One region of the Halomonas sp. 111 genome, then DNA from elsewhere that is predicted to be linked to it. Evidence: riboswitches for the same ligand, from Rfam matches in the RefSeq annotation. Region 1 holds a riboswitch; the other holds the start of a gene.

Region 1 (15,938 bases):
ATCGATAAACAGATCGGTCATCTCGCCGCCGACCAAGTCCATCACCGCATCAATTGGCTTTCCGCCAGTGGCTTCTAAGACGCGGCTAACAAAGGTCGGCAGGTCGCCACGGTCAATGACGGCTTCAGCTCCTAACGCTTGCAGCGCAGCGGCTTTATCAGGCTGGCTGACCGCATAAGGAACGGCACCGATAATACGGCATAGCTGAATGAGCGCGGTGCCTACGCCACCACTGGCACCGCTTACCAACACGCGCTCGCCAGCCTTGATGTGTGCCGAGGTCATCATATGGTACGCCGTTTGATAGGAGCACATGCCCATCGCGGCTAGCTCAGCGTCGCGGAGTTCGGGATTATCAATGGAGTGGAACTGGTCTGCGGGTACCGCAATATACTCAGCGTAGCCGCCATCGGCCCCATGGCCGTAGTAGTCGGGAGTTAGATTGATATCCCGGCGCTCATCCGCATAAATATTGAAATCAAGCAGGCCACGCTGGCCAATACGCTCGGCATCCACGCCTTCGCCTACCGCTACGATACGCCCGGCCACATCTGCCCCCTGAATACGCGGAAACGTTAAGGTGGGCGTGCCGCCCATGGCAAAAGACGTCACGTCGCCTTTCTCTTTGGTGGGATACAGGCCTTCACGCGCTTTACGGTCGGTATTATTTTTCGCGGTCGCCGTCACTTGGACCAGAACATCACCTGGGCCGGGTAACGGCGTTTTGACGTCTTCACGGTAATGCAGTTGTTCGACGCCACCATGCCCGACCAAGAGCATGGCAGCCATCGTAGAAGAAACGGTGGTAGATTCAGGCATTGTCAGGCTCCTTGATACAAAGGAATAAGACTAGCCGACCATAGCAAACTCTTGCTACCCCTTAAAAGCCTGCTGAATTAGAACCAGCCCTTTCGCCTGAACACCCAAATCAGCACGCCACCGATTCCTGCCATCATGCCTAAAATGAAGAAGTAGCCATAGCGATAGTGCAGCTCCGGCATGTAGTCAAAGTTCATCCCGTAGATACCCGCAACAAACGTTAACGGAACAAAAATCGCCGTAATGACCGTTAGAACGCGCATTGTAATGTTCAGTTGGTGCGACGAGATTGATATGTAACCGTCTACTAAATCACCGCAAATGTCGTAATACATCTGAGTAAGCGTATAAAGCCGCTCAAAACGTTCGGCAACATCGTTAATGGCATGCAGCGTTTCACTTTCCTCACGCGGGACGTGCTCATAGTCGTAGACAGTTAACTCTTGGGTAATCCCTTTATGATAATTAAACACGCGCCGCATCTTAACCAGCCGGGAGCGGTACATGGTAATTTTGCGCATTAATACATCGTTGCCATTTTCATGTAACTCATCTTCTAAATCGCTTAATTCCGCTTCAAATTCAAGCAGGCTATCGATGTAGTACCCAGCAGAGATATACATCACCTTGAGCGCCACCTGCTCCGGTGATTTCGCTAATAACGTCTTACCCTGCTCCTTAAAGAGCCGCTCAATGCTCATGGCAACGCCTGGATGTAGCGTCACTAGAAAGCACTCACCAATAAAAAAGCAGACCTGCTGAGGAACAAAGTTTAGCTGGGCATCAAAAGATGAAATACCGCGGTAAATAATCAGTGCGTGGTTATCAAACTCTTCTATTTTGGGTGGTACACGCTCCTTATGGGCATCCTGAATAGCCATGGGGTGACACTCAAATTTGCCCAGTAGCCGCTCAGCAGATTCTGCTGATTCCCCCTGCATATCAATCCATATATGACTGCCGGGGGTATTCTGCCATGTGACAAAAAGCTCTTCGTTCCCTTCATGGGTTTCGCCATCAGGGGTAGTCAAAATACTGCGAATCATAACTGTCCTTGGTTCCAAGGGGTTCTTAAATACGCTAATAACACGCTTACCACCGTGGAAGCTAACAACGCACCTAGAAACGGCGCTAGTGTGGGTACACTGTTCGGAAAGCTTGCCGCCATTATCCCTTCGCTTATGCTGGCGTGACTCATCCACCCAGGCAAGATCGCACCCAATAGACCCGCCATGCCGCCACCGATAGCCGCAAGGGGCGTCATGCGCCGCCATAAGCCCAGCAGCACGGGCACCACAGTTGCAGCGCAGACTAAATCAGCGATTAAAAAAAGACGTAAAACAGACACACCTTGAAGTGCGACAACCACGACAGGCACCATAAGCAAAACGGTCATCCAGCGTGTGAGCGCGATAGAAACGCTTGGCTGTTCACTGCGCGACACGATCAGTGAGGCAATACCGCTTTGTAGCGTATCTACGCTGGACGCCACCAATGTAACGGCAAGTACTAGTGCCGTTATAGCTAGCCAGGGTGGCGCGTTATTGAGCAGTGCAAAAAAAGGCATGGGCGGTTCGCCCAGCGGAACACCGTTCATGGCAGCAAGCATACCCAAACCGCCAATCACCATAACGATCATGACCGTGGCGCCCCCTCCTACCCAAGCCCCGCGGGCCAAACTGTGGTCATCACGTGCCGCCCATACCCGCTGCCAGTAGCCCTGGTGAAACAAGTTCGCTGCGGTAACCGCGATGACAAGCGTTAGTGCCACACTAAGCGCATCAGAAGTGGCGATAAAGGGCCATGCCGCACTGCTCGGCATGGCAGGCAAGTGCCAAAGGGTGACACTGGAAACCACCACTAACAGTGCAAGCAGCAACCATGCCTGCCAACGGTCAGTGGCCAGGCTTGCGCGCAGCCCACCGCTTACCGTGTAAAGCAACGTAGTGAGCGTTACTCCAATAATCACCCAGCTCGACGGAACATCAGAAAGCAGCGAGGTGATCGCTCCAATGGCGGTTAATTCAGCGGCTAAAAAGCAGGCCATATACACCACGGAAACCAGCGTTACCCAGTGGCGCACTCCGCGCCCATAGCACGCCTCAGCAAACTCAGCGATGCTCCGCCCTTCAGGGAGAGCCCGGCGTATAGACGGACCATAAAAGCCAAGGACGATAAAAGGCAGTGAGGAGCCAAGGGCATAGCCTGCCAAGGCCAGTGGGCCAATAAAAGCGCCAATTTCTGGCGGTGCAAACAAAATCCAGGCGCCCATACCAGATGCAACAAAAGAGAGCCCTAGCGTGGTGCTGGTTTGTGAATTACGAGCGGTTACAAAGTCATCCAATGAGCCTTTACGCCCACGGGCTTTAAGGCCTAAAAATGCAAAGCAACAGAGCGCCGCGCCCAGCACGGCTGACGTTAGGTATGGCATGTCGCACTTCCTCCGCCGGTACTAACCGGTTCAGGTTCCAGGGTCTGCGTCATAGCATTCTCAGCCACGCAACGTGGCTCCCCTGGCGACAGTGAATTGAGAGCGTATCCTGATGTAAAGCGAGCTAACCGTCAAAATGAGCAGCTACTCGCGCCGTATCCTAGCCGCTAAATAGCTAACAGGAAAACGGTTTACTTCTGCTATTCATTCGCTACAACGTTGTCTAGACTAACAAAAGCTGCTGTAAACTGAGTCAAAGCATTACAAAATAAAAGTAGCTTACTGCCATTAGTGTTATAAAACATTAATGTTACAAGCGTCGCACAGGAGAATAAGCGACGCGCTTACAGGAAACCAATATGTCATACACCGAAGCCAAGGAGCATACGCAAGGGCGGCTCAATACTCTGTTTGCTGACCCCTACCGTGCGTTTGAAAACAATACCGATGAGCGCCAGCTTCACGTTCGCGTAATGCTTTATATGCTGCTGGCCCGCCCCATGTCACGAGGAGACATGACGCTACGCGTGATCCATGGCTGGGAGAACGGTAGCTGCGAGCCTGGCGACTTACAGCATGCTGACTACGTTTTAAATACGCTAGATGATGTAAAGCGCGCGGTGAAAGACTTCGACCAGGCCACGAAGCAAAACGCTCCGCTCCCCTCTGAAGACCCTGCCATTTTGGCGATGCCTTTAGCAAATGTGATCGCCGATGCCAAAGCCGAAGGGCAAGAGGTCACCGACGATATACCCAAAACGCCCGAACGCTGGTCTGCGCTTGAAGGCGGCTTGGCACTTTATACGCTTTTTAAAATGTATCACCGGTTGGTGTATGGCGAGGACGATGTCTACCGCTGCTCCCAATGCCAAACGGCCTTAGGCCCGCGTGAAATTCATGAATTTCATCTAGAGGAGAGTGAGTTCGCCCTTTTAGTGCCCCTTGTCGGACAGCCAAAAGAGGCGCCGTCTCTACTCGTATTGCATGAAAGCCAACTTAAGCCGATTGAAAAGCTACTGGAAGAAAGCTTGAGCCTGCTGAATGATTTTTAAGCCTTGAGTACAACAACGTCACTGGCCCCCCGCAAGAGCCAGTGACTGCTTAGTAAGTAAGCGTCAGCTTAATGCAATAGTACTATTGATACCGCTTGAAACGTTTTCAGGCTCAAACCAGCGTGCCGTTACCGTTTTGGTTTGCGTCCAGAAGGCGATCGCCTGTTTTCCATTTGGCCCTAAATCGCCGAGCTTTGAAGCACGTGAGCCAGTGAAGCTGAAATAGGCAACCGGCACCGGGATTGGCACGTTGATACCCACCTGCCCCACGTCTATATCAGTTTCAAAGCGCCGCGCCACCCAGCCAGAATTCGTGAAGATAGACGTGCCGTTGCCGTTAGGATTAGCATTAATAAACGCAATCGCTTCGTCGAGTGTTTCCACGTTGACAACGCAGAGTACCGGCCCAAATATCTCTTCACGGTAAATGGTCATCTCCGCAGTCACATCGGTAAATAACGTCGGTCCCACAAAATTGCCCTTCGGATAACCGTGTACCTGGCAGTTACGCCCATCAATCAATAACGTTGCGCCCTCCTTTTCACCGGTCTCGATAAGACCTAACACACGCTCCTTGGCGGCAGGCGATACCAGCGGCCCTAAATCGGCATCCTGTTGGGTGCCAGGCCCCACTTTCATCTGGCCTGCAGCATCCACAATATCATCAATCCATTGTCGCGCCTCACCGACCAGCACCACGACCGAATTAGCCATACAGCGCTGGCCTGCGGCGCCAAATGCTGAGCCCAGCAGATTGTTGATGGCTTGGCTGCGATTTGCGTCGGGCATAACCACACAGTGGTTCTTCGCCCCCATCATCGCCTGCATACGCTTACCCGCATCTGCCGCCCGCTTGTAAAGCAATGAGCCGACGTGGGTTGAGCCAATAAACGATAGCGCTTTAACCGTTGGGTGATCGACAATCTGGTTGGCAACCTCAGGACCGCCGTGCACCACGTTCAGCACCCCAGCTGGCACACCGGCTTCATGGGCAAGCTCCACCAAGCGCATGGTCGAGCTGGGATCCTGCTCAGAAGGCTTCAACACAAAGGTGTTGCCTGTCGCGATGGCCAGCGGAAACATGAAACAGGGCAGCATGATCGGGAAGTTAAAGGCCGTAATACCGGCCCCTACGCCTAGCGGCTGATGTAGCGTATAAACATCGACGTCGCTTGCCGCGTTCTCGGCCACCTCTCCTAGCTGGAGCGAGGTAATCGAGCAGGCGTGTTCGACCACCTCCAGACCTCGCCCTACTTCACCTTTGGCATCTGGCAACGTTTTGCCATGCTCTTCGGTGATTAAGGCGGCTAGTTCATCGGTGTTGTCACGAATCAGTGCCTGCAACGCCAGCATAATACGCATGCGCTTTCCAAGCGGTACCTTGCGCCACTCTCTAAACGCATGATGGGCGCTTGCAATCGCATGCTCTACTTCTTCTGCCGTGCAAAAAGGCACCCGGGCAACCACCTTTTGGGTCGCCGGATTAACCACATCACGCCACTCCTGGCTTTGAGACAGGACGGCTTGACCATCAATGATCATGGGAATTTCGCGAACGGCCATTACGCTTGCTCCTGATTATGATTGTGTTTGTAACAGAGGCAGTCTCTATAGCTGCCCCAGGGCCAAGAATAGGGTATATCAGCAAGTTAACGTAAACGTCAACTAACGGTTAGTGACAATCCCGATTAGCGATGACAAGACGCCAAAGACAGTGCAAACGCATGTTTAACCGCTTGACCTCCCCTCCCAATAAGGGATGATAATACGGCGCACCCAGGAGATGTCTCTTTGCCTCAGCAATACATGCCCACCGCTATGACGTCTCTCCGGCTCGGCCAAGTGGGCCTCTGGAGCTTGGCGCTATTGCTGTGGTGCGCCGCTCCTCACGAGGCGATGCCGCGGGCTGCTGAGCCAGTTCATCACTCAGCCCTGGAAGACCACGCCAAGCCGCTGATCGTACTGGCTAACCCACTTAATCGCCTTAGCCTGGACCATGACAAGCGACGCCAAAACCCGGTAGTAATTCAAAATGATACCGGGGTGGCTCTGCCCGCCCATGAAAGATGGCCTGGTATTGCGCCTGCCGTTTATCACTGCGTATTGAATACCCTTGGCTCATCGAACCCAGGCTTACCAGGCGGCCTTCCTCCCTGCAGAGCACCACCCTACGCTTAACAAATAACGACAGTTAACAGAGGTGCATAACGCCTCTTTGCCACGTACATGACACCAGGCATTTATTATTAAAAGGTCTGGCCATATCAAGTTATTTCAGGAATCGTGCGTATGTTTCTGGTGGACCAACTTATTTTACTAGCAGCCATCCTGCTACTGGTCGGCATTATTTCAAGCAAGCTGTCAGCTCGCTTGGGTATGCCGGTACTCGTACTGTTTTTAGGAACCGGTATGCTTGCGGGGGAAGCAGGCATTGGCGGTATCGACTTTAATAATCCTGGTTTGGCACACGCGCTGGGCACGTTGGCACTGGCAATGATTTTGTTCGATGGCGGCTTACAAACGCCCCTCGCCTCAATCCGCCTGGTGTGGAAGCCAGCCTCGCTATTGGCCACGCTCGGCGTTTTGATCACATCAATGATTACCGGGGTCGCTGCTGCTTATATTCTAAAGCTCCCCTTGTTGGATGGTTTATTACTCGGCGCCATCGTCGGCTCCACCGACGCCGCTGCGGTTTTCTCATTACTGCGTAATGCTGGCATCCATATTAATCAGCGGCTCAAGTCTACGCTTGAAATTGAAAGCGCATCCAACGACCCGATGGCGATTTTCTTAACCATCGGATTACTTGAAGTACTGGTTAACGATATGCCCCTTGGAGTGGGCCTGTTAAAACTCTTTATCCTGCAAATCGGGGTAGGTGGCGCCGTCGGCTTGCTGGTCGGCTGGGCAGCCGTTCAACTTATTAACCGTATTCATCTGGTCACATCGGGCCTTTATCCCGTTCTGGTTGCGGCATGCGGGCTCTTCGCCTTTGGCGTTGCTGCGAACCTTGGAGGCAGTGGCTTCCTGGCGATTTTTATTGCAGGCGTCATGATCGGCAATCGCCCGATTGCCTTTCAGCGCAGCACGTTTTTGTTTCATGACGGATTAGCGTGGATGAGTCAGATCGTCATGTTCGTGGTGCTTGGGCTGCTGATTAATCCTGTTTCCCTACTGGATGTATGGCTGGAAGGCCTGATGATTGCGGCTATATTAACCTTGGTGGCTCGCCCTCTCGCCGTCACTCCCATTCTTAAACTGTTCGGTTTTACGAACCGCGAAACCGGGCTGGTTGCCTGGGTAGGCCTGCGTGGATCAGTGCCCATTATTTTGGCTATTTTCCCACTGATTTTCGGCCTGGAAGGCGCTGAACTTATCTTCAACGTGGTGTTCTTCGTGGTATTAATTTCTGCCACTATTCAAGGCACTACGCTGCCCTACTTGGCGCGTAAACTGAAACTTACCGAAGCACCGCCTGTTGTGCCTGCCGCCAGCCTGGAGATTACCTCATTGGAGGACGTTGACGCCGACATTGTGGAATATCGGCTAGGTGACTTTACTCGTGCAGCCAACCGTCGTTTATCGCAACTCGCACTGCCTGACGGCACAGTGGTGGCCATGATCACCCGTGGCAAAGACGTTATCCCACCGCGTGGGTCCACCCAATTACAGCCAGGCGATCACTTGTTTGTCGTGCTGCGTCCACAGGTTCTGCCGTTTGTTGACTGTATTTTTGCGGAGGGAGCCACGGTCGACCACTACCAACTCCCCAATCAAATATTGCATCTGAAAGGCAACACCAACGTCGACGAAGTATTTAACTCCTATGGCATTACGCTAGACCGTGATATGCACTGCACATTAGACGCGCTTCTGCGTGAGCGATTGACGGACGAACCACGCATAGGTGACTCAATAGCGTTGGAAAACGTGACCCTCTCCGTTCAAGGCGTACTTGATGGGCGCATTACCACGGTAGGTTTGACCATCAGTCAGCCAGAACTCACTGTAGAGCAACACCCCGCCTGATACCCATACGTAAAGGCCACCCGCTATTAACGGGTGGCCTTTTGAAATACTTCAACGTGCTGCAAAAATGTCCTGCAAGAATCGTATTTCAACCAGTCCTGCTGGACCAGCACTGCAGAAACAACTCAGGCAGCTTCGTAGGCAGCTTTAAGCCGGTAAAACTCATCAACAATGGCGGCCATTTCAGCGGCGTCATAATGACAAAGGCCACTGACCACCAGCTTTTTAGAGCCGACACCGATTGCAACGCCCTTCGATTCAATGGAAAACTCAAGCAATGCGTCTGCTCGCTTCCCCTGCACATCAAGCGATGAGCGCGTTAAGGCAAGGCCTGGTGTAAACCCATCCAAACGCTCTAATGAAAACCCCATGCTATCGTAGATAACCAAAGGGCGTTTAGGGTTAAACATTACCCCATGCTTTTCCATTAGCGGCTTTAAATAATGCGGGAAATTTTTGCCTGAGAACGCCACATAGCAGCGAGCAAAGGCTTCAATAGCAGCACTATCGTGGGTCGTCTCGCCATCACGAACCACCTGTAAATAACATTTTCCACTCTCATCACTTACGTGAAGCTCACCATTTTCTGCTTCACTAAAGAGCAGTGGCGTATCAGCACTTACCATATTGGTGAAGCGAAATTCCATTTGCCGCGACAGCCCGAACTTTACCAGTATTAGCGTAAACAACAGGTCACCAGGCACGCAGAAACGTCGCGCACCCGGATTATGGATCGGGTTGTAATCACCTGCCACGCCTTTAGCGAAACGGCTGGCCTGCTCGGCGGAGACCACTACATACTCTCCGTGTTGCGCGTAAAAATCCTTGAACATGGCGTTTGCTGCCTGCCTAGCGTTGAAATCGAAAACCCATAACTATCCAGCGTCGCGCATAATGCCATAAAACACGCGCCAACAGGAGTCACCTGCCAGGAAGCGAGTATGTCAAACACGAACATTACTAAAAAGCGCTTATCCCGCGTTGTATTGGCTACCTTGATCAGTAGCCTGTTTATCATAACGGTTTGGCTGGTGGGCAGCTACTGGTTGCTGAATAGTCAGTGGTTACCGGAAAGAATTTCTCAGTTTGAAGGTATTGAGGTTCGCTGGAGCCAAGGAACTAGCCGCCACCCTGGACGCTGGGAAGTAGACAACCTTTATCTTGCCCGTGAAGACGATGCGCTACCGATGGCAATTGAGGCCGAGCATGCCACGCTCACACTCTCGTTATGGTCGCTGCTGCGCGGCGAGTTACATATCAAGGTATTAGAGGCCGAAGGAATCCGCCGCTTAACGGTGGGTGATATCGCCCTTGAAGCGCAGGGCACGCTAGAAGTGGCTGATACAACCCTTAGCCGTGAAAACCTGGCCATACCCCATGTGAACTTGGCAATCACAGAAGGCCGCCTGATACGCCCAAGTGACCACGCCACACTGGTTAACGCCATAACCCTTGAAGCCACCGCAACGCTTGATGAGATCACGCCCACGGACCCGGCCACGGGTGCACTTAACCCTGAACTGCTAGCGGCACTTTCCGCAACACTTGATATTAAGGCGCAGGCAGATGCCTGGAATGTATTCATGCCCTACCTGGAGGCCATTCCGTGGCTTTTCCTGGACGGCCGCGGCGCACTGGAGGGCCATATTGAACTTGCCTCAGGCACACTTAAACCAGGTAGCCTGCTTACTTTGAAGGCACCTGAATTACGTTTAACGCTGGATGAGCGAACGCTTTTAGAGCACGATCAACCAACGACCTGGAGAGAGGCAGATGCACCACCCCCACGCCACACAGCAACCGGTAGAGGAAGCGTCCAGCTACGCGTAGCCGATCACCACATTGATTTTGAGACTCGCCTGCAGGATGTCACGCTGGCAGATACACAGCCCTATGCAGTAAATACCGCCTTAAGCCTTAAAAGCGATATGGCCAACCAGCGCCTGGACCACCTAACACCACCCACGGATGCTGAACTAGCGCTTGAAGGCACCATTACCCGGCTGGACATGATGGACCGCTACCTCGCCAATACGCTGGAGGGTCAGGGCATTCGCTTATCCGGCAATGGCCGTTTAGAGGCCGGGGTTAGCGTTCGCGACACTCACGCCCATAGCGCCCATTTGCGGGTCGAGGCAGACGCAATCGCGGTCAACGCACTGGATATGACCGCTCAAGGGCAAGGCATACTTAACGCTGAGCTAAAGGACGCCTCGATGGTGGACGCGACACTTGGTTTCTCCCAGGCAACACTCTCCCACGCTGACCAAACACTGCTTAACGACGCGACACTTGACCTGGTAGCACAAAGTCCTATCGAACCCGTATTAGCCCGCAGCCACGCCACCGCGACACTTCACTGGCAGGACGCCCGTATGGCCAGCATTAGCGCCCTGCAACCGTATATTGCCACCTACCTGCCGGACCCGGCTCCGTTTAGCCTGGTCAGCGGCCAAGCGCAAAGTAATGGAACGCTCCATATTACCCCTGAACAGCTTAGCGGAGCGCTCACCTTAACCGGCGATTCGCTCACTACCCGCTGGCAACGTGATGAGCAGAGCACCCTGCTCACTAGCGATATGCAGCTTTCACTGCAACTACGCGAGGCCGCTACCGATGGCACAAGCGTTGATATCAGTGGTAGCCGTTTACGCTGGCAGGTCGCTGATGACACACAGCCCGAAGAGCGCCTGGAAAGTATCTTAGTGGTTCGCGAAGGCCGCTTTCAGCGGCGTGGCGAGATTCCCAGTGGGCAGTTTCAGCTAGAGGGCAGCGTGCAGCGCTTGAGTTTTCTGAACGCCTTTTTACCCACAGATCACGGCGTTTCGTTGTCTGGCAATGGGCAACTGTTCGCCCAAGGCTCTTTTAGTGGTAAGCGCCTGTTGGCACCTACTCGGCTGCGTATCGATGCCAACCAGCTTGAAGTCGCATTTTTAGACTACCAAGCCAGCGGGCGCGGCGAGCTAACCGCGCAAATCGACAGCCCCGAACAGGCACAACTTTCGCTGGGCATTCCGCGCTTTTCGCTACAGCGTAACGATGATGACAGGCCTCATGTAGAGGGGCGTCACTTTGCCTTAACCACCCAGACAGACCAGCTCAGCAACGTGCTCATATCGCCAGAAGCAGAATACTTTGTTACCCGAATAGCCTTGCCGATTACCGAAGTGCCGGACTTTACTCGCTATAACCGCTACCTGCCTGAAGATACAGGCCTTCGCCTGCTTGGCGGTCAGGCAAACCTGGGCAGCGAGTGGCTACTGGAGGGGATGAGCGCCCAAGGCAACATGACCCTGCGTGCGTTTGGCGCCGACCTCGCCCTTCTTGATCAGCGGCTACGTGGCGATATCGAACTCTACTTACAACTTACTGAAGGCGATTTACAGGCACGGCGTTTTACGGCTAATGACTCATTTCTGCGCTTGGAAAATGTGTTCCGTATCAGCGAGCAAGGCGCTCAGGACGCTGGCTGGTGGGTGCAGCTCTCCATGGATGACGCACAGCTTACCTGGGATGACCCCATTCGCCTGTCCACACAGCTGCGTCTGGCCATGCGCGACACCGGTTTGGTCGCTAGGCTGTTTTTAGCCCGAGCCCGAGAAAGCGACTGGCTCGGCAGGCTACTCAACGTGCGCAATGTTAATGGCACCGCTGAACTTGCACTTAATGGCGAACGTATCCAGCTGAGCAACCTGGTACTCACCGGCGGCCCTCTACTGCTGCTTTCCGATGTCACGCTTGAAGAGCAGAGCGCCAATGGCGCGCTCTATGCCCGCCTTGGCGCACTTGGCATAGGCGTGGAGCTTGTTAACAGCGAACCCAGGCTACACGTACTGCAACCCAAGCGCTGGTTTGACCGCTGGCGGCAAGCGGTTCGCTACCCTCGTCCTGATTAGCGCTTTTTGCGCTGGCGCCGAATCATCCTGACCCGCTCTTTGGCTTTAGCCGGCGTCGAAAGCGGCGCTGCTGAATCCGTCTCTTTGGGCGGCAAAGTGACCCAAGCAAACACCGGCAATGCCAAGTGCCAGCGAATCGCGGCTAACCGCAGCCCCAGCGTAATCGCCAAGGCCATTGCGATACTAACGCTCAGCGGCGTATTCAAGGTGTTCAGCGCGACATATACAGTGCCGCCAGCCATGGCAGCGGTAGCGTAGATCTCTTCACGCAACACCATCGGTACGCGCTGAGCCAGCATGTCGCGGATCATTCCGCCGGCGACACCGGTCATCATCCCCATCAATACCGCCACTACACCGGAGGTTCCCAGCAACAGTGCTTTATGGGTGCCGATGACCGTAAACAAGGCAAGGCCAAAGGCATCCGCAATCGGCAAAAACCTTCGCGACAAGCGATGAATATAGTGGAACCCCACCAGCGAAATGCCCACCGTTGCCAGGATAACCCATAAGTAAGTGGGATCAGCGACCCAAAAGACAGGCCGCAAGCCCAGCACTAAATCACGCAGTGTACCGCCACCAATACCGGTCACAGCGGCCAACACCAGCATGCCAAACGGGTCCATTTTTGACCGACACGCAAGAATAACGCCCGATAGCGCAAAAACAATCACACCCATCATGTCCAACCAATACACCACACCCGTCACGTGATTCCCCTTTGTGCGCTATGTTTTTTAAAGCGGTTTCTTAAAGCAGGCAGAATACCACTAATGCGTTTTTCGCCTATCGCTTGCTCATTCGCTAATTAACCCGACTTAACGCCGTGGCTTAGGGTACGCTTGTGAGAACTTTTTAAAAGGAGGTGCTATGGATTGGAACCCTGCTTATACATGGTTAGTACTGGCGCTACTTCTCAGTTTAGGGGAGTTAACCTCTGGTGCAATGGTACTACTGGCACTGGGTATTGCTGCCGCGCTTACCGCGGCGGTCACTGCCCTTGGGCTCTCTCTACCTTGGCAATTGCTGAGCATGGGCATTTTTTCTGGCCTATTAGTTCCCTTGGGTGTGATGGTGATTCGTCCGCGCTTTTCTCCTCGCGGCGTTGCCTACGGCACCACCGGCACTGGGGTCGAAAAAGGCAATCATTACCACACGTTGCGCCGCGATTATGACGATGCGACCGGTATCAAAATCAACGGCGACTTTTACCGCTTGCGCGTTATGGACACAGGTGCCACAGAGCTTCCACCCGATACGTCCGTTATCTTCCAGCGCTTTGAAGGTACCACAGCGCTGGTTGCCCTCCCCTCGTCAGCCCCTAACCCTTTGCAAGACGATACCACCCTACGCAAGGAGCCTTAATAATGGATTTACCTATTAGCCCCGGTTTATTAATAAGCCTGATTATTGTCGTTATCGGCATTGTGATTATTTCCAAAGGACTGGTGATTGTACGTCAGTCGGAAGTAATGGTAGTTGAGCGCCTCGGCTCATTTAATCGTGTGCTCGAAAGTGGCATCAATATCATCGTTCCCTTTATTGAGCAGCCTCGCGCGATCACCATGCTGCGCTATCGCAAAATGGGCGAAGAGTACCAGGCAATTACCACGGATGAGATTCGCATTGACCGCCGTGAAACGGTGATGGATTTCCCCGGCCAGCCGGTCGTGACCACCGATAACGTAACGGTTCGTATCAATGGCGCGCTTTATTACCAAATTATTGATCCTAAGCGCGCAGTTTACGAAGTCGTCAACATGAGCCAGGCCGTCGAGGTTCTGGCGAAAACCACGCTACGCTCGGTGGTCGGCAAAATGGAGCTGGATAAACTATTTGAATCCCGCGCGGAAGTGAACAATGAGATTCAGGCTGCCATGGAAGAGCCTGCATCCAAATGGGGGGTCAAAATATCTCGCGTCGAGGTACAGGACATCGCCATGCCTGAAGAAGTAGAAACGGCCATGCGCCTACAAATGGCTGCCGAGCGTAAACGCCGCGCCACCGTTACCGAAGCCGAAGGTGAAAAATCTGCCGCTATCGCCATGGCTCAGGGCCAGCGTGAATCGTCCATTCTTAACGCCCAGGGTGATAAGGAATCGGCCATTCTGCGCGCCCAGGGCGAGCAGGAGTCCATCAAACTGGTATTGAATGCTATTGGCGACAGCGAGGAAAACAAACGCACCGTGGTGGGTTATTTACTCGGCCAGAGCTATATCAAGGGTTTGCCCAACATGGCGAAAGACGGCGAGCGCGTCTTTGTGCCTTATGAATCTTCTGCTCTGCTGGGTTCCATGGGCATGTTCCGCGAACTGGCAGGCTCACCTGAGGATGCGGTAGGAGAACATCTAAAACACCGCACCGGCAATACTAACCCATCCAACAGCTTTCGCAGCGGCGTGGTAGGCGGAAGTATTAGCAGTTAATAACGATTAGCTGATAACACTCATTAAAAAAGCCCAGGCCAAGTCGGGTAACAATACACCCGACTTTTTTTCGTAGCCAACATGACATAAAGTTGCTTTAATTTGCGCAATAACAAAACTTCGATACGCGCCTTTTTATACAGCCCGCAGAATGACAAACTTCATTTCACCACGAGGAAATGAGGTTTATCAGCCGGTTTTTAAGCTAACAGGGGCTCCTCCCCCTGCCAAGCCGAGCATCATCAGCCGCTTTCACTATGTATACACTGGCTGGCCGAGCGGGTTTTAGCATCACTTCATTGACTTATCATCAGTGATGATGCGTTTAACAGCCGCATAACAGCGACCAGGACAGAATTTTGTTGCCGCTTGGGGATGGCAAATATAAGGCTATTCTGTGGAGCATTACACTTTGCGTGTGGGTGCTGTATTCGGGTGTTTTACAGGCTGACTCAGCCCCTCAACCTCTGCATAGCTGGGAGTACCACTGGGGAGACCTTCCTGCGGGAACTCAAGGCACTCTTTCCCAGCCGCCCGATACATCACTCACCTGGAACCCCATCAACTTTCCTGCCGATCCACCGGAAAGAAACGGCCAGGAACAGGTATGGTTCCGCGGTGTATTGCCAGACGGTAACTGGAATGACCCCGTACTCTACATCACCAGTATTAACCTGATTGGCCAGATCTATCTGGATGATGCACTGATCTACCAGTACGGCGAATTCGATGCCCAAGGGCGGGGAGATTTTGCAGGCTGGCCGTGGCACATGGTTGAACTGCCTGAGAATTTTTCCGGCAAACCGCTCAACATCCGAGTATTTTCCTATTACACCAATATCGGCCTGTGGGGCGAAGTAAAGGTCATAGAGCGTCTTGAGGTATTGGAAAGTATCATCCACATGTCCGTCCAAGACCTTGCAGTCAGTACCCTGGTATTTGTTTTAGCGTTTATAGCGACTATATTCGCCGTTATTGGCCCTGAAAGGCGCGGCTTTTCAGCTATTGCTCTGTTTGCCTATGCCTCTGGCCTAATGTTGTTGGCTGAAGCGCCAGCTCGCCAGTTGATCGTTGATAATGCTCTGGCTTGGGACACATTGCGCGCGGGCAGTTACTACACGCTACCCATTGCTCTTGGGCTACTACTAAGCCATTGGTTTAACGGAAAAACAAATCGCTGGCTGACCAGTATTTGGGCGCTACACTTAGCCTATCTCGCCATAGCGATCAGCCTGGTTCAATTAGGGCTTGTTAGCCTTTCTATCACTTTTCCCGTATTTGATGC
Region 2 (15,938 bases), on a different contig from region 1:
TGCGCCAGGCACCCATCGGCTCTATTCAAATCCGAGCATTGGATTACTCGGTTACCTGACCACCCAGCGGCTTGGAAAACCTTACGCCCAGTTGATGGAAGCGCATGTGTTTTCAGCACTCGGCCTTGAACACAGCTACTTGCAGGTACCTGAAGACGCCCAGGCGAACTACGCCTTCGGGTACTCAAAAGAGGATGAGCCGATTCGGGTGAACCCCGGCGTATTGGATGCAGAGGCCTACGGGGTAAAGTCGAATAGCGCCGATATGCTAGCGTTCATTAACGCCAACATGGACAACTCAGCGGTGGATGAACCGCTGCGCGAAGCACTGGAAGCAACCCGGATGGGTTACGTCAACATGGACGATATGACCCAAGGCCTCGGTTGGGAGCGCTATGCCTACCCTGTGTCGCTTGACCAGCTACAAGCAGGCAATTCGATGGAGATGGTGCTGGAGGCTAACGAGGCCGAGCAGCTTCAGCCACCGTTACCGGCAGATGACGATGTGTGGTTTAACAAGACGGGCTCAACCAATGGCTTTGGCGCCTATGTCGCCTTTGTACCCAGCCAGCAAATAGGCATCGTGATGCTCGCCAACCGCAATTATCCCAACCAGGCACGTATTGAGGCCGCCCACCATATTCTGACGACGCTTGCGGCGACGCCCTGAAAAAAACCGCCTTTATGCAACGAGCCTTCCTAAAGGCTCGTCATTAAAGCGCTCTTTTATGCATTGCATTTTGGGTGGTGGATAAGGAGACTTGCACTACCGCGATCCCCCCACTGCAAAGAGCCAATACCATGCGCCTTAACGCCGACTTTAGCCACTTTGCTTGCGTAACGCCGGACCAATATCAATGGGTCGATTCGCCCAGTGCAGGCGTCACACGCATGATGCTTGATCGCATCGGCGAGGAAGTCGCCAGAGCGACCAGCCTGGTACGCTACGCGCCCAACAGCCAGTTCACCGCACATACCCACGACGGCGGGGAAGAGATTCTTGTACTAGAGGGCGTGTTCGGTGATGAGCACGGCCGCTACCCCGCGGGCACCTATCTGCGCAATCCTATCGGTACGGGCCACACCCCGCACATAGGCGATGAGGGCGCGCTCATCCTGGTGAAGCTTCACCAGTTTGCAGCCAATGACACTCTTCAACTGGCCGTACCTGCCCACCGTTTACCTTGGCAGCCGGACCGTCGCCCAGGCATTACCTATAAAATGCTGCATACCTTTGGCCAAGAGCGCGCCAGCCTGGAGCGGTGGGAGGCGGGCGTGACGATTGTCTACCCAACGCTGGGCGGTGGCCTGGAAGCGTTTGTTCTGGAAGGCACCTTGTGCGACGGCGATACCGAATACCCGACGGGCAGCTGGTGTCGCTACCCTCCCGGCGCCGCTCCCCAACTTAGCGCGGGCAGCGAAGGGGTCAAGCTCTACTTAAAACGCGGGCACCTGCGGCTTGATTAACGTGTCAGGCCAAGAAATGGCAACAGCGTAAGCAGTGCCACCATGACGACCGCCACCATTACCAGGGTGACCTGAAAGGGATGCGCCGCCAGGCGGCGCCATAAGGTAGGTGCATCGCCTTGGCTCACGGCCTCGGCGTGCGCTTGCCGAGCCTTGGTGAAGCGCTCGGCTTGATACACCGCCAGTGCTGCTTCGGCCGCCTCACGCTGGGTTTCATCACGCAGCCAGATCGCGTCCACCCCTAAGCGGAAAAAACCGGCCTGCGTTTCATAGGTATCAAAACCATGTTCTGCCAGTAGTGAGCGGACTTCCATGGCTTCTTCATCGGTAACGTAGCGCAGCCGAAACAGCAAGTGTGCCATATCAGTCGCCCATCGCCGCCATTAGGTCGGCCTGGATAACTTCGATCCAGTAGCCGTCCGGGTCTTTCACAAAAATGACGCCCTGCATTTTGCCTTGATCCGCCCGCTTTATGAACGTCACATCGTGCTCATCAAACCATGCCTGGGCCGCTTCCAAGTCCGGCACGCTAAAGCAGATATGTCCAAAGCCCTGCGGTTCGGCATTGCCATCGTGGTAGGCAAAATCGTCCTGGTCTTCTGTGCCCCAGTTATGGGTAAGTTCTAACAGCCCCTTTTGGCTGAAGGTCCAGGCCGTACGCGCCTGGGTATCTTCCGGCACCTGGTCGTTGGCTTCCAGGTTCGCCAGAAAGTAGAGCGAAAACTGCATCTCTTCGAAATCCAGCCGACGCAGCACCTGCATGCCAAATACCTGGGAGTAAAAGGCCAATGAACGCTCGGGGTCTTTCGCCCGCAGCATCGTATGGTTTAAGCGAAACCCTTGGGTTTGCGCAGGGGCCGGACGAACGCCTTTATGCTGTTCACCTTGCAAAGTCATCTTGGGCTCCTTGTGGGAATTATGCTGTTAAATGAATTGATTGAGCGGTTATCTTTGACAAAAACCATACCGTGTACAAGCCTATCGCTAACCGTTTCACACCGCATGATGCCGTTGTGATGACATACCATGAGGGCAGAGCAGCCATTATTCCAGCCCCGCTTACCCTACCGGCCTCCCCTTACACATCGCCTGCGCTTTACAGCACCGCCCAAGGCAAGGATAGTAGCCTGACGACAGGGGCGCTTGAGACGCTCAAGCTGAGATGCACCCTTAGAACCTGAACCGGATAATACCGGCGTAGGAAGTCGCGGTGTCATCACACCCGATCTACGCTGTGAGGTGGCCATGACATCACTCCCGCTGAGCAACGCGCTTTCCGCTGTACAACGCACCACGCCGTTAGTGCACTGTATTACCAATTTTGTAGCGATGAACAGCACGGCTAACTGCCTGCTGGCTGTCGGCGCTTCCCCTGCCATGCTGCATTCAACTGAGGAAGTCGCTGAGTTTACTCGCTTGGCCGGGGCACTTTCGATCAATATCGGTACACCTTCACCACACTGGGCAGAAGGTATGCAACTTGCCGCCAGAACGGCCAACGAGCGCAATACCCCCTGGGTATTGGACCCGGTTGCGGTGGGCGCCACTTACTACCGTCAAACGCTTTCACAAACGCTATTGGCTTTTAAGCCCAGCGTGATCCGTGGCAATACCTCAGAAATCATGACGCTTTCCGGCTTGACCCACGCGGGCCGAGGAGTGGATGCCACGGCCTCTACGGATGAAGCGCGTGAGGCCGCCATTAACCTCGCCAAGCAGCAGCGCTGTATTGTCGCGATGACCGGCGTGCAGGACTTTATTACCGATGGCACTCAGCACTGGCGCTTGAACGGCGGGCACGCGCTTATGCCGCGTGTCACTACGCTTGGCTGCGCGTTAAGTGCCACCGTTGCCGCCTTTGTAGCGGCCAGCCCCGGAGCTCCCTTGAACGCCACGTTAGCCGCACTTACAAGCTTTGCTATCGCGGGTAGCCGCGCTGGACAACAGGCGGCAGGCCCGGGTAGTTTTCAGGTAGCCCTGTTGGACGCCTTGTATCAGCTAACACCTACAGACGTCCGTCAGTTTACCGGGCTGGAGGAAGGCTAATGCGTTTTGATCTTTCGCTTTATCTGGTCACTGACGCTCAACTCTGTCAAGCCGCAGGGCTAGAGCGCACCGTTATTGAGGCCGTCAAAGGGGGCGTCAGTTTTGTTCAACTGCGCGATAAACACGCAAGCGATACCGACATGATTGAACAGGCCAAGCGCTTGAAAGCCGCCCTGGCGGGTAGCGGGGTACCACTGGTGATTAATGACCGCTTGAACGTTGCCTTGCAAAGCGGCGCCGATGGGCTGCATGTCGGCCAAAGCGATACAGCGGTTCAAGAGGCACGGGCGGCCATGGGGCCAGAGGCAATTATCGGGCTTTCGATTAATACGCTTGAGCAGCTTCATGCAGCCCCCGTGGCCCTGCTCGACTACGTGGGCCTGGGCCCGGTGTTTACCACCCAAAGCAAGCAGGACCATGCTAAACCGTTGGGGTTTGAAGGCCTGGCTCAGTTAGCCGCGGCCTGCACCTTGCCAAGCGTGGCCATTGGCGGGCTCAAGGCTGAACACGTCCAGCAGGTCGTTACAGCCGGTGCCAATGGCCTGGCGGTTATCTCCGCCATTTGTGGCCAGCCTGATCCTTACCAGGCCGCACGGGCGTTGGCTCGGCCATGAACCAGCTCGACCATATTGCCGCTTTTGTCAAAGTTGCCGAGCTTGGCAGCTACACGCGGGCCGCTGAAGCATTGGATCTTTCCCGCACGCGGGTATCACGTATTGTCATGGCCCTTGAAGAGACGCTCGGGGTGCGGCTTATTCAGCGCACCACGCGGCGCCTGCATTTAACCGCCGAGGGCGAGCGCTACCTTGCGCATGCCCAAGCGATTTTACAGGCGCTTGATGAGGCTGCCGCCGACGTAGGCAGCGGTGTTTCTGAAATACGCGGCCGTTTACGTATCAACGGCCCCATGAGTTTTGGCATGCGCCACCTCTCCCCGCTGGTGGCACGCTTTATGGTGGCGTATCCTGGCCTGGATGTACGCCTGGACTTAGGTGACCGCCGCGTGGATCTTCTCGAAGAGGGCTACGATGTGGCCATTCGTATTGGCAACCTGCCCGACTCAAGCCTGATCGCCAGGCGTCTGACGCGCTGTCAAATGCTGTTTTGCGCATCCCCGGCGTACCTTGAAACCCATGGCGTGCCGGCAAATGCTGAGGCGCTTGCGCACCACCGCTGCCTGCGTTACCGCAGCGATTTAGCCAATAGCAACTGGCGTTTTGAAAATATGACGCTGACACCCCAAGGCCCGCTTGAAAGCAACAATGGCGATGTTTTAACCCATGCCGCCGAGGCAGGTATCGGTATCGCTCATCAACCCAGCTTTTTGGTAACGGAGAGCATTATCGCTGGGCGCCTGGTTCAGGTACTGCCGCACATCCCCCCCAAGATGCTGGATATTCATGCCATTTACCCTGCGCGACGCTTTTTACCTGCCAAGGTAGAGCGGTTTATTGAGCTGTTAACGGACGCTTGGGGTAGCCCGCCTTACTGGGAGCAGGAGATGGGATTGTCGCCTATTTCGCAACAGTGATGTTTGGTACGCGTGGATTATCTCTGCCGTCAATGAACGTAAAGTGTCCCCATTGAACTTTCATCACTGCCCAATGGAGATACCCCATGAATGCATCTTCTTCCACCATGAGCACAAACCTTCAACCCCACGCCATCGCACTGCTGCGACTATCACTTGGCGTGATGGCACTCGCCCATGGCCTGACCAAGGTGTTTGTGTTTACCCTGCCGGGCACGGTCGCCTACTTTGAGTCACTGGGCCTACCAAGCGTTATAGCCTACTTAACGATTCTGGGAGAAGTTGGCGGCGGCCTGGCCTTGATTCTGGGTATTTATACGCGCTGGATTAGCCTTGCAATGATCCCTCTGCTACTGGGTGCTACGTCCGTGCATCTTGGCAACGGCTGGGCGTTTACCAACGCTGGCGGTGGTTGGGAGTTCCCGGCATTCTGGACCGTTGCCCTGCTCGTGCAGGCAGGTTTAGGCGGCGGCAGCTTTACACTGAACCGCCGCATTAGCTAATCGCGTTAGGCGCACCAAAACGAGTTTATCTATCACCTTTTCTCCGCCATGCCTTTGCTCGCGCCCTGGTCACTGCCAGGGACTTCTGCCAGGAGACGTTGTTATGCTACCCAGTCTTTTTATATCCCACGGCTCTCCCATGCTGATCCTCACCCCTACGCCTGCCCACCACTTTTTACGTTCGCTGGGCAAGCAACTGACGCCCAAGGCGATCATTGTGGTTTCAGCGCACTGGGAAAGTCAGACGCTGAAAGTCAGTAACAGCCCTTGGCCAGAAACCCTTCATGACTTCGGCGGCTTTCCCCGCGAACTGTTCGAGCAGCAGTACCCGGCACCTGGCGAGCCTGCACTGGCCAACCGCTTGGCCAAATTACTGGGGGCCTCAGAAGTGGAACGAGGGTTTGACCACGGCACCTGGGCACCTCTTTCGCTGATGTTTCCCAAGGCGGATATTCCTGTCGTTACGCTATCGCTGCCTGTGCGTTGGTCTAACGACAAGCTGGTTGAGCTGGGTAAGCGCCTGGCGCCACTGCGTGAAGAAGGTATTCTGATGATCGGGTCGGGCAGCCTGACCCATAACCTTTACGAAACCATGCCGCTTGATAACCCGATGCCCAACTGGGTCGGCGCTTTTGCAGAGTGGGTCGATACTCAGCTTGTGAACAATGACCGTGAGGCGTTGCTTGCCTGGCAAACGGCCCCCGAAGCGAGCAGGAACCATCCAACGCCCGAGCATTTTCAGCCGTTACTGGTAGCCATGGGCGCAGGCGGTGATGTCACACCGCTCCACCGCAGCGTTGAGCATGGCGTGCTGGCAATGAACGCGTACGCCTTTGCCTAGCCTAAGCGATTGCGCGCGTACACGTGCACTGGTGAAAAGCCGTAGTGGATCGTGACATCAACCATAAAAAAACCCCACCAGCTCATAAAAGCTGGTGGGGTTTTTTGACATTTAAAACAAGGCTTAAAGGCTTGCGTTGACCACCATGCACTCCATACCTTGCAGTTGTAGTTCACGGCAGGCTTCACGGGCGCGATGCTCATCCAAAGCCACCAGGCGAGCACGGTATACCGGCGTTTGGCCTTCAAGCGTATCCACCTCCACGCGCCCGGCCAAGTTTTGCGTTAAGCGTTGGGCCGCTTGTTGGGCCAGCTGTTGAGCCTGCCCTTGCTGGCTAAATGCACCCACCTGGATACCCCAGGCGCCGGTCGGGGGAGCTTCCACCAAGCGCTCACTTTGAATAAAGTCCTGCAAAGGGTCAGCGTTAGACGCGCGGGACGCCTCGGCCGGGCCTTCAACGGTGATCGTGGCCAGTTGCTCGTCTACGCTGGTATTGGGGGCAGGTGACAGCGTGGTCGTTTCAATACTGGCAAGCATTTGGCTTGGCGCAGGTGTTGGCGCCTTGGGAGGTGCCACGGGAGGTGTAGAACCACCAAACCCCATAAACTCCTGAGAAAAACTGGTATTGGCGACCCATGTACGCTGATCACGCAGCTCAGCGCGCATAAAGCTTCGGTCGAGTAAATCGGCCATATGAGTATCACGCGATGAAGAGCTAAACCCTCCCATCACAATGGCAACCAGCCGCCGGCCATCATGCACGGCAGTCGTCGCGACGTTAAAGCCAGAGGCACGAATAAAGCCAGTTTTTAAGCCATCAGCGCCAGGGTAGTCACGCACCAGCCGATTATGACTGGTGTGGCGCTTGTCGCGATAAGTAAATTCCTGAAGACCGAAGTAATGGTAATACTGTGGAAAATCCTGCATGACACGCACCGAGAGCGTGAGCATGTCCCGCGCGGAGGTGATTTGCTGGTCATCAGGAAGCCCGGAGGCGTTGCGGAAGGTCGTGGCCGTCATACCTAACTCTCGCGCCTTTTCGGTCATAAGCCGCGCAAAGCGCTGCTCGCTACCGCCCAACGCCTCAGCCACCACAACGGCGACATCATTCGCCGAACGCACAGCCAGGGCGCGGATAGCGGTATCGACAGGAATCGTACTGCCCGCAGAAAGCCATAATTTGGTAGCGGGCATGGCCGCGGCCTGGGCAGAAACAGCGAGGGGCTCATTGAGCGTTAAAGTGCCACTTTCCAGCGCTTCAAAGGTCATGTACAGCGTCATCATTTTGGTCAGCGAAGCAGGATAACGCGGTGCATCCACATTTTCTGCGTATAAAACTTCACCGTTATCAAGGTCGACCACAATACCTGCGTAACGTGGATTCGCCTGCACGGTCGAGGTGGTGATGATCAATAGCAGTAACATCGTTACCGCTAGCCATGCCCTCGACGCCTTGTTATCGTTTACTCCCCTCGTCACCATGTCTGCCCCTTGATGATTCATTTACGCTGGAAACGAGACGCACACTTCTTCCTCGGCCTGCACGCGTACACCCCCGCATTGAATAATGCGCCATGAATCAGTTCCCAAGGGTAAACAACTGCAGCGCCAATGGCCCCGTCAATTCACTCTAGACTAGCACGCTCGTCGGACAATTTAACGTTTATAGCGGCATTACTCGATACGCCAGGCATAAAAAAAACCGACCCAGCTGGGTCGGTTTTCATTCTGCTTTAAAGAGGCAGCAACTAAAGATTTACTCTTCAGCAGCGGCTTCTTCAGCAACCGGACGGTCTACTAGCTCAACGTACGCCATAGGCGCGTTGTCGCCGGTGCGGAAACCGCACTTGAGAATACGGATGTAGCCACCCGGACGCTCGGCGTAACGCGGACCCAGCTCATTGAACAGCTTGCCAACGGCTTCTTTGGAACGTGTGCGAGAGAACGCCAAACGACGGTTCGCAACGCTATCCTGCTTGGCTAAGGTGATCAGCGGCTCGATAACGCGACGCAGTTCCTTGGCCTTGGGCAGGGTTGTCTTGATGACTTCATGTTCGACCAGCGAGACAGACATGTTCTTGAACATGGCCTGACGATGCGAGCTGGTGCGATTCAGATGACGACCACTCTTACGATGACGCATGGTTGTAATTCCTTACCAAACTGGGACTCAAGTCGACACTCACGCGGTGGCCTTGTCGTCCTTCAGGCTAGCGGGCGGCCAATTTTCCAACCGCATGCCGAGGGACAAGCCGCGCGCCGCCAAAACGTCCTTGATTTCATTCAAGGATTTTTTACCGAGGTTCGGTGTCTTCAACAGCTCAACTTCTGTGCGCTGGATAAGATCACCGATATAGTAAATATTCTCGGCTTTTAGGCAGTTCGCGCTGCGAACGGTCAACTCAAGATCGTCTACGGGGCGCAATAGGATTGGATCAACGTGATCTTCTTCCTCTTCGACTTCCTGCTCTTTATCAGCTTCAAGGTCGACGAAGGCGGCCAGCTGCTCTTGCAGAATGGTCGCACTGCGACGGATAGCCTCTTCCGGATCCAAAGTACCGTCGGTTTCCAGATCGATAATCAGCTTATCGAGGTCGGTGCGCTGCTCAACACGAGCGGCTTCAACCGAGTAGGAAACGCGGCGGACAGGGCTGAAGGTGGCATCCAGCTGCAGGCGGCCAATAGCACGGGTCTCTTCATCAGAGCCACGGGCGTCAGCCGGTTCGTAGCCACGACCCAGCGCTACCTTAAGCTGAATTTTCAGCTCGGCACCTTCATTGACGTGTGCAATGACGTGGTCCGGGTTGACGATTTCGACGCTATGATCAAGCGCAATGTCGCCAGCAGTGACGACGGCTGGGCCCTGCTTGTTCAGCGAGAGAACCGCCTCATCGCGGCTGTGCATCTTGATCGCAACATCTTTCAAGTTCAGGAGGATTTCGATGACATCTTCCTGCACCCCTTCGAGCGCACTGTACTCGTGCTCTACACCCGCAATTTCAGCCTCTACCACGGCAGCGCCGGGCATAGACGAAAGCAGAATGCGACGCAGTGCATTCCCCAGGGTGTGACCAAAACCACGCTCGAACGGTTCGAGAACGATTTTGGCATGATGTGCGCTGATTTCTTCGACCTTGATGTCGCGAGGACGAAGAAACTCTGTCACTGAACGCTGCATATGAACACCTTTCAGGCTGCCAAACGGATACTGAGTTCTTAAGAACCGTACTCAAGAGCATCTGGGCGGTTAGCTTTGCTATCCCGCCCAGGCTTCAAGAAGCAGATTAATTAACGCCGCTTACTTGGAGTACAGCTCGACGATCAGGTTTTCGTTGATGTCGGCAGTCAGGTCACCGCGTTCAGGCAGAGCCTTGAAAGTGCCTTCCATCTTCTTGGCGTCGATTTCAATCCAGAGGATATCGCCACGGTTGGCCGCAATGGTCAACGCGTTTTGAATACGTGCCTGGTTCTTCGCCTTTTCGCGAATAGCAACAACGTCACCCGGCTTCACTTGGTAGGAAGCAACGTTAACGGTGCGGCCGTTCACGGAAATCGCCTTGTGGCTAACGAGCTGACGCGCTTCAGAGCGAGTCGAGCCGAAACCCATACGGTAGACGACGTTATCCAGTCGGGATTCAAGCAACTGCAACAATACTTCACCGGTCGCGCCTTTCAGGCGAGCAGCTTCTTTGTAGTAGTTACGGAACTGTTTTTCGAGTACGCCATACATGCGACGTACTTTTTGCTTCTCACGAAGCTGCAAGCCGTAGTCTGAAAGACGCTGACGACGCTGGCCGTGTACACCCGGGATTTGCTCGGATTTACACTTTTTCTCGAAGGGAGTCACGCCACTCTTCAAAAAGAGATCGGTGCCTTCACGACGAGACAGTTTGCACTTCGGTCCAATATAACGAGCCATGAATCTGTCTCCTTAAACGCGGCGTTTCTTAGGCGGACGGCAGCCATTATGGGGAATGGGCGTCGCGTCTACGATGCTTTGCACGCGGAAGCCTGCGGCATTGAGTGCGCGCACGGCGGATTCACGACCGGGACCTGGGCCTTTAACCAGTACGTCTACGTTTTTCACACCATACTCGGCTGCAGCAGTCGCTGCACGCTCGCTTGCTACTTGAGCAGCGAACGGGGTGCTCTTGCGAGAACCACGAAAACCCGAACCACCGGCAGTTGCCCAAGAAAGAGCATTGCCCTGGCGGTCTGTGATCGTCACGATCGTGTTGTTAAAAGAGGCATGGATATGCGCAACGGCGTCCACTACCTGCTTTTTAACCTTTTTACGGTTACTACGCGGGTTAGCCATGTTGATGTCTATTCCTGTCTTTACGCCAGAACGTGCGTGTTATTTGCGGATCGGCTTACGCGGGCCCTTACGGGTGCGCGCGTTAGTCTTGGTCCGCTGACCACGCAGCGGAAGACTACGACGATGACGCAGACCACGGTAGCAGCCTAAGTCCATGAGACGCTTAATATTCAGCGTAACATCACGACGAAGGTCGCCTTCTACGGTGTACTTACCAACTTCAGAACGCAGGGTATCCAGCTCTTCGCCAGATAGGTCCTGGATCTTGGTAGTCAGCGCGATACCGGCAGCAGCACAGATATGCTGCGCGCGAGTACGGCCAATCCCGAAGATATAGGTCAGCGAGATCGCCGCATGCTTGTTGTCCGGGATATTGACGCCTGCAATACGGGCCATCAGCTTACTCCGAAATTTGAGCGGCTTGCTCGTTTATTCATCTACAAAAGGCGCAACAGCATACCCCTTTAAATGCCCTAAGGCAAGGGGTATGCCGAACACCCACTTAAAACAACGTAGGAATTAACCCTGACGCTGCTTGTGCCGTGGTTCGATGCAGATGACGCGAACAGCGCCATTGCGACGAATGATCTTACAGTTACGGCACATTTTCTTTACGGAAGCTCGAACTTTCATCGTTCTTTCTCCAAAAACGGCTCGCGGCGCGCCAATCGTAAGGCGGCGCCTCAGCGCATGATGCCGCCGCTACCGTAGCCTTTCAGGTTGGACTTCTTCATCACCGAGTCATACTGATGCGACATGAGGTGTGACTGCACCTGAGCCATGAAGTCCATGATGACCACCACCACGATCAGGAGCGAGGTGCCGCCAAAAAAGAATGGCACATTCCACGCAACGATCAGGAACTGGGGCATCAAGGAAACCGCAGTGATATACAGGGCACCGAACAAAGTCAGACGCGTCATGACTTTGTCGATATAGCGAGCGGTCTGCTCGCCGGGGCGAATGCCCGGCAGGAACGCACCTGACTTTTTCAAATTGTCAGCTACATCCTTCGGATTGAAGACCAGCGCTGTGTAAAAGAAGCAGAAGAATACCACTGCCGCCGCGAAAAGCAAGATGTAAAGCGGTTGCCCAGGGGCTAATGCTTGTGATGCACGCTGTAACCACTCCATACCTTCACCTGCACCTACCCACTGACCAATAGAAGCCGGGAAGAGTAGGATACTGGACGCGAAGATCGCAGGAATAACACCCGCCATATTCACTTTCAAAGGCAGGTAGCTGCTTTGGCCTGCATACATCTTGTTGCCAACCTGGCGACGTGGGTAGTTCACTTTCAAGCGGCGTTGACCGCGCTCAATGAACACCACAAACGCGACGGTGGCAATACCTAGCACTGACAGCGCTAACAGCGGAAGGACATTCCAGGCCCCTTCGTTACGAGCAAGTTCAAACGCTTGCCCCACGGCACTGGGCAGCCCAGCGACGATACCAGCGAAGATCAGCAACGAAATACCGTTGCCGATGCCCTTCTCGGTAATCTGCTCACCTAGCCACATCATAAACACCGCGCCTGACACAAACGTAATCACGGCGGTGAAATAGAAGCTGAAGTCAGCGCTGTAAGCGATGCCTTGGCTAGCCAGACCGACCGACATACCGGTAGCCTGGACAAGAGCCAGTATCACCGTGCCGTAGCGGGTGTACTGGCTAATCTTGCGGCGGCCGGACTCACCTTCCTTCTTGAGCTGTTCAAGATGGGGTGAGACCGCAGTCATCAGCTGCATGATAATCGACGCAGAAATATAAGGCATTATGCCCAAAGCGAGGACGCTCATGCGCTCCAGGGCGCCACCCGAGAACATGTTAAACATGCCCAGGATGGTGCCCTGTTGCTCCCTAAACAAGGCAGCAAGCTGGTCAGGATTGATACCGGGAACGGGAATGTGGGCACCGATACGGTACACCACGATGGCGAGGAGCACGAAGCGCAAACGCGCCCACAGTTCACTCAGACCGCTGCCCATCGCCGGCATATTTCCTGACTTGGCCATTTAGTCCTCTACCTTGCCGCCAGCAGCTTCGATCGCTTCACGGGCACCTTTGGTGACCTTGATTCCACGAACGGTAACTGCCTTGTTCAGTTCGCCTGAAAGGATGATTTTTGCGTGTAGCGTTGCATCCTTCAGCACGTTGGCTTGCTTCAGCGTTTCCATAGTGACTTCGTCACCGGAAACCTTGGCAAGTTCAGCCAGGCGTACTTCTTCAGAGACCAATGATTTAGCAGACGTAAAACCGAATTTCGGCAAACGACGCTGCATGGGCATCTGACCGCCTTCGAAACCAGGCTTGACGCTACCGCCACTGCGTGATTTCTGACCTTTGTGGCCACGGCCGCCGGTCTTACCAAGACCGGAACCGATACCACGACCAACGCGCTTTTCAGCGGGTTTGGAGCCCGGGGCCGGGCTTAAGGTATTAAGTTTCATGGATTACTCTCCCTCAACACGCACAAGGTAATTTACCTTGTGGATCATGCCGCGAACGGCAGGGGTGTCTTCCAGTTCAACCGAGTGACCGATGCGACGCAGGCCCAGGCCTTTCATAGTAGCCTTGTGCTTGGGCAAAACGCCGATGGTGCTGCGGATCTGGGTAACCTTGATCGTTGCTGCCATGGTGCCTTACCCCGTGATCGCGTCGACAGACAGACCGCGCTTGGCGGCGATGTCTTCCGGTGCATGCATAGCAGAGAGACCTTTAACAGTCGCTCGTACCACGTTAACCGGGTTGGTGGAACCGTAGCACTTGGCCAGTACATCGTGGACGCCAGCAAGCTCTAATACAGAGCGCATAGCACCACCGGCGATGATACCGGTACCTTCGGAGGCTGGCTGCATGTAGACCTTGGAAGCACCGTGACGGGCTTTCACAGGGTACTGCAGCGTGTTGCCTGCAAGGTTAACCTTGACCATGTTGCGACGAGCCTGGTCCATTGCTTTCTGAATTGCGACCGGCACTTCACGCGCCTTGCCACGACCGAAACCAACACGACCTTTACCATCACCTACGACGGTCAGCGCGGTGAAGCCGAAAATACGACCACCCTTGACCACCTTGGCGACGCGGTTAACCTGCACTAACTTCTCTTGCAGATCACCGTTTTGCTGTTCGTTCTTCGCCATCGTAAAACCCTTTAGAATTCCAGGCCGCCTTCACGAGCGGCGTCGGCCAGAGCCTTGACGCGACCGTGATACTTAAAGCCAGCACGGTCGAAGGCCACCTGGGTGATGCCTGCTTCTTTAGCGCGTTCAGCAATCAGAGCACCGACCTTGGAGGCCGCATCTGAGTTACCGGTCGCACCCTCGCGCAGTGCTTTGTCCAGCGTTGAAGCGCTGGCCAACACTTTGCCACCATCCGGCGAGATAATCTGCGCGTAGATGTGACGCGGGGTACGGTTGACGCACAGGCGATACACGCCCAGCTCGCGGATCTTGGCGCGAGCACGGCGGGCACGACGGAGACGAGATTCTTTCTTCGCGTTCATAACCCTGCCTTACTTCTTCTTGGCTTCTTTGCGACGCACCTGCTCGTCGGCGTACCGAACACCCTTGCCTTTATACGGCTCAGGCGGACGGAAAGCGCGGATTTCCGCGGCGCACTGACCGAGCATCTGCTTATCCGCGCTTTTCAGCACGATCACGGTGTTTTTCGGCGTTTCCGCTGTGACACCTTTCGGCAGTTCGTAGTCGACCGGGTGCGAGAAGCCCAGTGAAAGATTGAGCGTCTGGCCCTTAGCTTGGGCACGATAACCGACGCCAACAATTTCGAGAGTTTTTGTGAAACCCTCGGATACGCCCGTTACCAGGTTCTGAACCAAGGCGCGGGTAGTACCGGCCATTGCCCAGCTCTTGGCAGATTCGCTCGGGGCGAAGGTCAGCTGGCCATCTTCTTGACCAATCACCACGTCCTGGTGAATGGGCAGTGACAGCGTGCCTTGGCCGCCTTTGGCGGTCAGCTGGCTAGCATCGATTTTGATCTCGACACCAGCAGGCACTTTAACCGGATATTTCGCTATGCGGGACATTCCAGCCTCCTAGAATACGGTGCAGATGACTTCGCCACCTACACCCGCCTGGCGTGCGGCACGATCGGTCATGACACCATTAGAGGTGGTGACAATCGCGATGCCCAGACCATCGGCAACCTTGGGCAGGTTGTCCTTGCCCTTGTACTGACGCAAAGACGGCTTGGAAACCCGCTGAATGTGCTCAATGACCGGCTTACCCTCAAAGTACTTGAGAGTGACGGTTAGTGCAGGCTTAGCGCCTTCAGCAACCGCAAAGTCGGTAATGTAGCCTTCTTCCTTTAGCACGCGGGCCACTTCCACTTTCAACTTGGAAGACGGCATGACTGCCGTCTCCTTGGTGGCCATCTGCGCATTGCGGATACGGGTAAACATATCCGCCAGAGTGTCTTGCATGCTCATTTAATGTGCGCTCCTGATGATTCTACGTGGCGTTACCAGCTGGACTTTTTCAGACCAGGGACGTCGCCACGCATGGCGGCTTCACGCAGCTTGTTGCGGCCAAGGCCGAACTTGTTGTAAAAACCGTGCGGACGACCCGTGATACGGCAGCGGTTACGCTGACGTACCGGGCTTGAGTCGCGCGGCAGTTGCTGCAGCTTCAGCGTCGCCTCGAAGCGCTCTTCCTCAGACGTATTCACGCTTGAGATGATTGCCTTGAGCTCAGTACGCTTGGCCGCATACTTCTCGACCAGCTGCGTACGTTTGAGCTCACGCTCTACCATACTTTTCTTAGCCATGATCCAACCCTTATTTCTTAAACGGGAAGTTCAGTGACGCTAGCAGCGCACGACCTTCCTCGTCGGTGTTGGCAGTAGTAGTGATAGTGACGTCCAGCCCCCGAATGCGATCGATTTTATCATACTCGATCTCCGGGAAGATGATCTGCTCACGCACACCCATGGAGTAGTTGCCGCGACCGTCAAAAGACTTCGGGTTAAGACCACGGAAGTCACGCACGCGAGGAATCGCAATGTTAACCAGACGGTTCAAGAAGTCCCACATACGCTCACCGCGCAGCGTTACTTTGACACCAATCGGCCAACCTTCGCGCACCTTGAAGCCCGCGATGGACTTACGTGCTTTGGTCACCAGCGGCTTTTGACCGGACAATTTCTCCAGGTCACCGACGGCATTGTCGATCAGTTTTTTATCACTAACCGCTTCACCGATACCCATGTTCAGAG

The links. A riboswitch is a leader RNA that binds a small molecule or an ion and turns the genes downstream of it on or off. The one in region 1 is predicted to bind thiamine pyrophosphate.
Region 2: it holds a riboswitch for thiamine pyrophosphate, as region 1 does, so the genes downstream of both, thiM (hydroxyethylthiazole kinase) here and ACT3T7_RS05340 (sodium:solute symporter) in region 1, are expected to answer to the same signal.

The regions. Positions count from the first base shown of each region.
Region 1 covers NZ_JBQSYV010000005.1:47,317-63,254, reverse strand. The annotation lists gene ACT3T7_RS05350 (zinc-binding dehydrogenase) at 1-819, opposite strand, end outside; gene corA (magnesium/cobalt transporter CorA) at 897-1,865, opposite strand; gene ACT3T7_RS05340 (sodium:solute symporter) at 1,862-3,250, opposite strand; TPP riboswitch at 3,240-3,344, opposite strand; gene ACT3T7_RS05335 (hypothetical protein) at 3,610-4,302, shown strand; gene ACT3T7_RS05330 (CoA-acylating methylmalonate-semialdehyde dehydrogenase) at 4,366-5,865, opposite strand; gene ACT3T7_RS05325 (hypothetical protein) at 6,094-6,480, shown strand; gene ACT3T7_RS05320 (potassium/proton antiporter) at 6,592-8,331, shown strand; gene ACT3T7_RS05315 (DUF3581 family protein) at 8,457-9,164, opposite strand; gene ACT3T7_RS05310 (hypothetical protein) at 9,273-12,227, shown strand; gene ACT3T7_RS05305 (trimeric intracellular cation channel family protein) at 12,224-12,937, opposite strand; gene ACT3T7_RS05300 (nodulation efficiency, NfeD-like protein) at 13,098-13,592, shown strand; gene ACT3T7_RS05295 (SPFH domain-containing protein) at 13,595-14,653, shown strand; gene ACT3T7_RS05290 (GGDEF domain-containing protein) at 15,013-15,938, shown strand, end outside.
Region 2 covers NZ_JBQSYV010000014.1:17,732-33,669, forward strand. The annotation lists gene ampC (class C beta-lactamase) at 1-670, shown strand, start outside; gene ACT3T7_RS11550 (cupin domain-containing protein) at 802-1,467, shown strand; gene ACT3T7_RS11555 (DUF6164 family protein) at 1,464-1,829, opposite strand; gene gloA (lactoylglutathione lyase) at 1,831-2,364, opposite strand; TPP riboswitch at 2,593-2,688, shown strand; gene thiM (hydroxyethylthiazole kinase) at 2,713-3,513, shown strand; gene thiE (thiamine phosphate synthase) at 3,513-4,127, shown strand; gene ACT3T7_RS11575 (LysR family transcriptional regulator) at 4,124-5,044, shown strand; gene ACT3T7_RS11580 (DoxX family protein) at 5,131-5,547, shown strand; gene ACT3T7_RS11585 (DODA-type extradiol aromatic ring-opening family dioxygenase) at 5,651-6,388, shown strand; gene ACT3T7_RS11590 (D-alanyl-D-alanine carboxypeptidase family protein) at 6,512-7,870, opposite strand; gene rplQ (50S ribosomal protein L17) at 8,145-8,531, opposite strand; gene ACT3T7_RS11600 (DNA-directed RNA polymerase subunit alpha) at 8,571-9,566, opposite strand; gene rpsD (30S ribosomal protein S4) at 9,687-10,307, opposite strand; gene rpsK (30S ribosomal protein S11) at 10,320-10,706, opposite strand; gene rpsM (30S ribosomal protein S13) at 10,746-11,102, opposite strand; gene rpmJ (50S ribosomal protein L36) at 11,226-11,339, opposite strand; gene secY (preprotein translocase subunit SecY) at 11,390-12,721, opposite strand; gene rplO (50S ribosomal protein L15) at 12,722-13,156, opposite strand; gene rpmD (50S ribosomal protein L30) at 13,160-13,342, opposite strand; gene rpsE (30S ribosomal protein S5) at 13,349-13,849, opposite strand; gene rplR (50S ribosomal protein L18) at 13,861-14,211, opposite strand; gene rplF (50S ribosomal protein L6) at 14,221-14,751, opposite strand; gene rpsH (30S ribosomal protein S8) at 14,761-15,153, opposite strand; gene rpsN (30S ribosomal protein S14) at 15,186-15,491, opposite strand; gene rplE (50S ribosomal protein L5) at 15,502-15,938, opposite strand, start outside.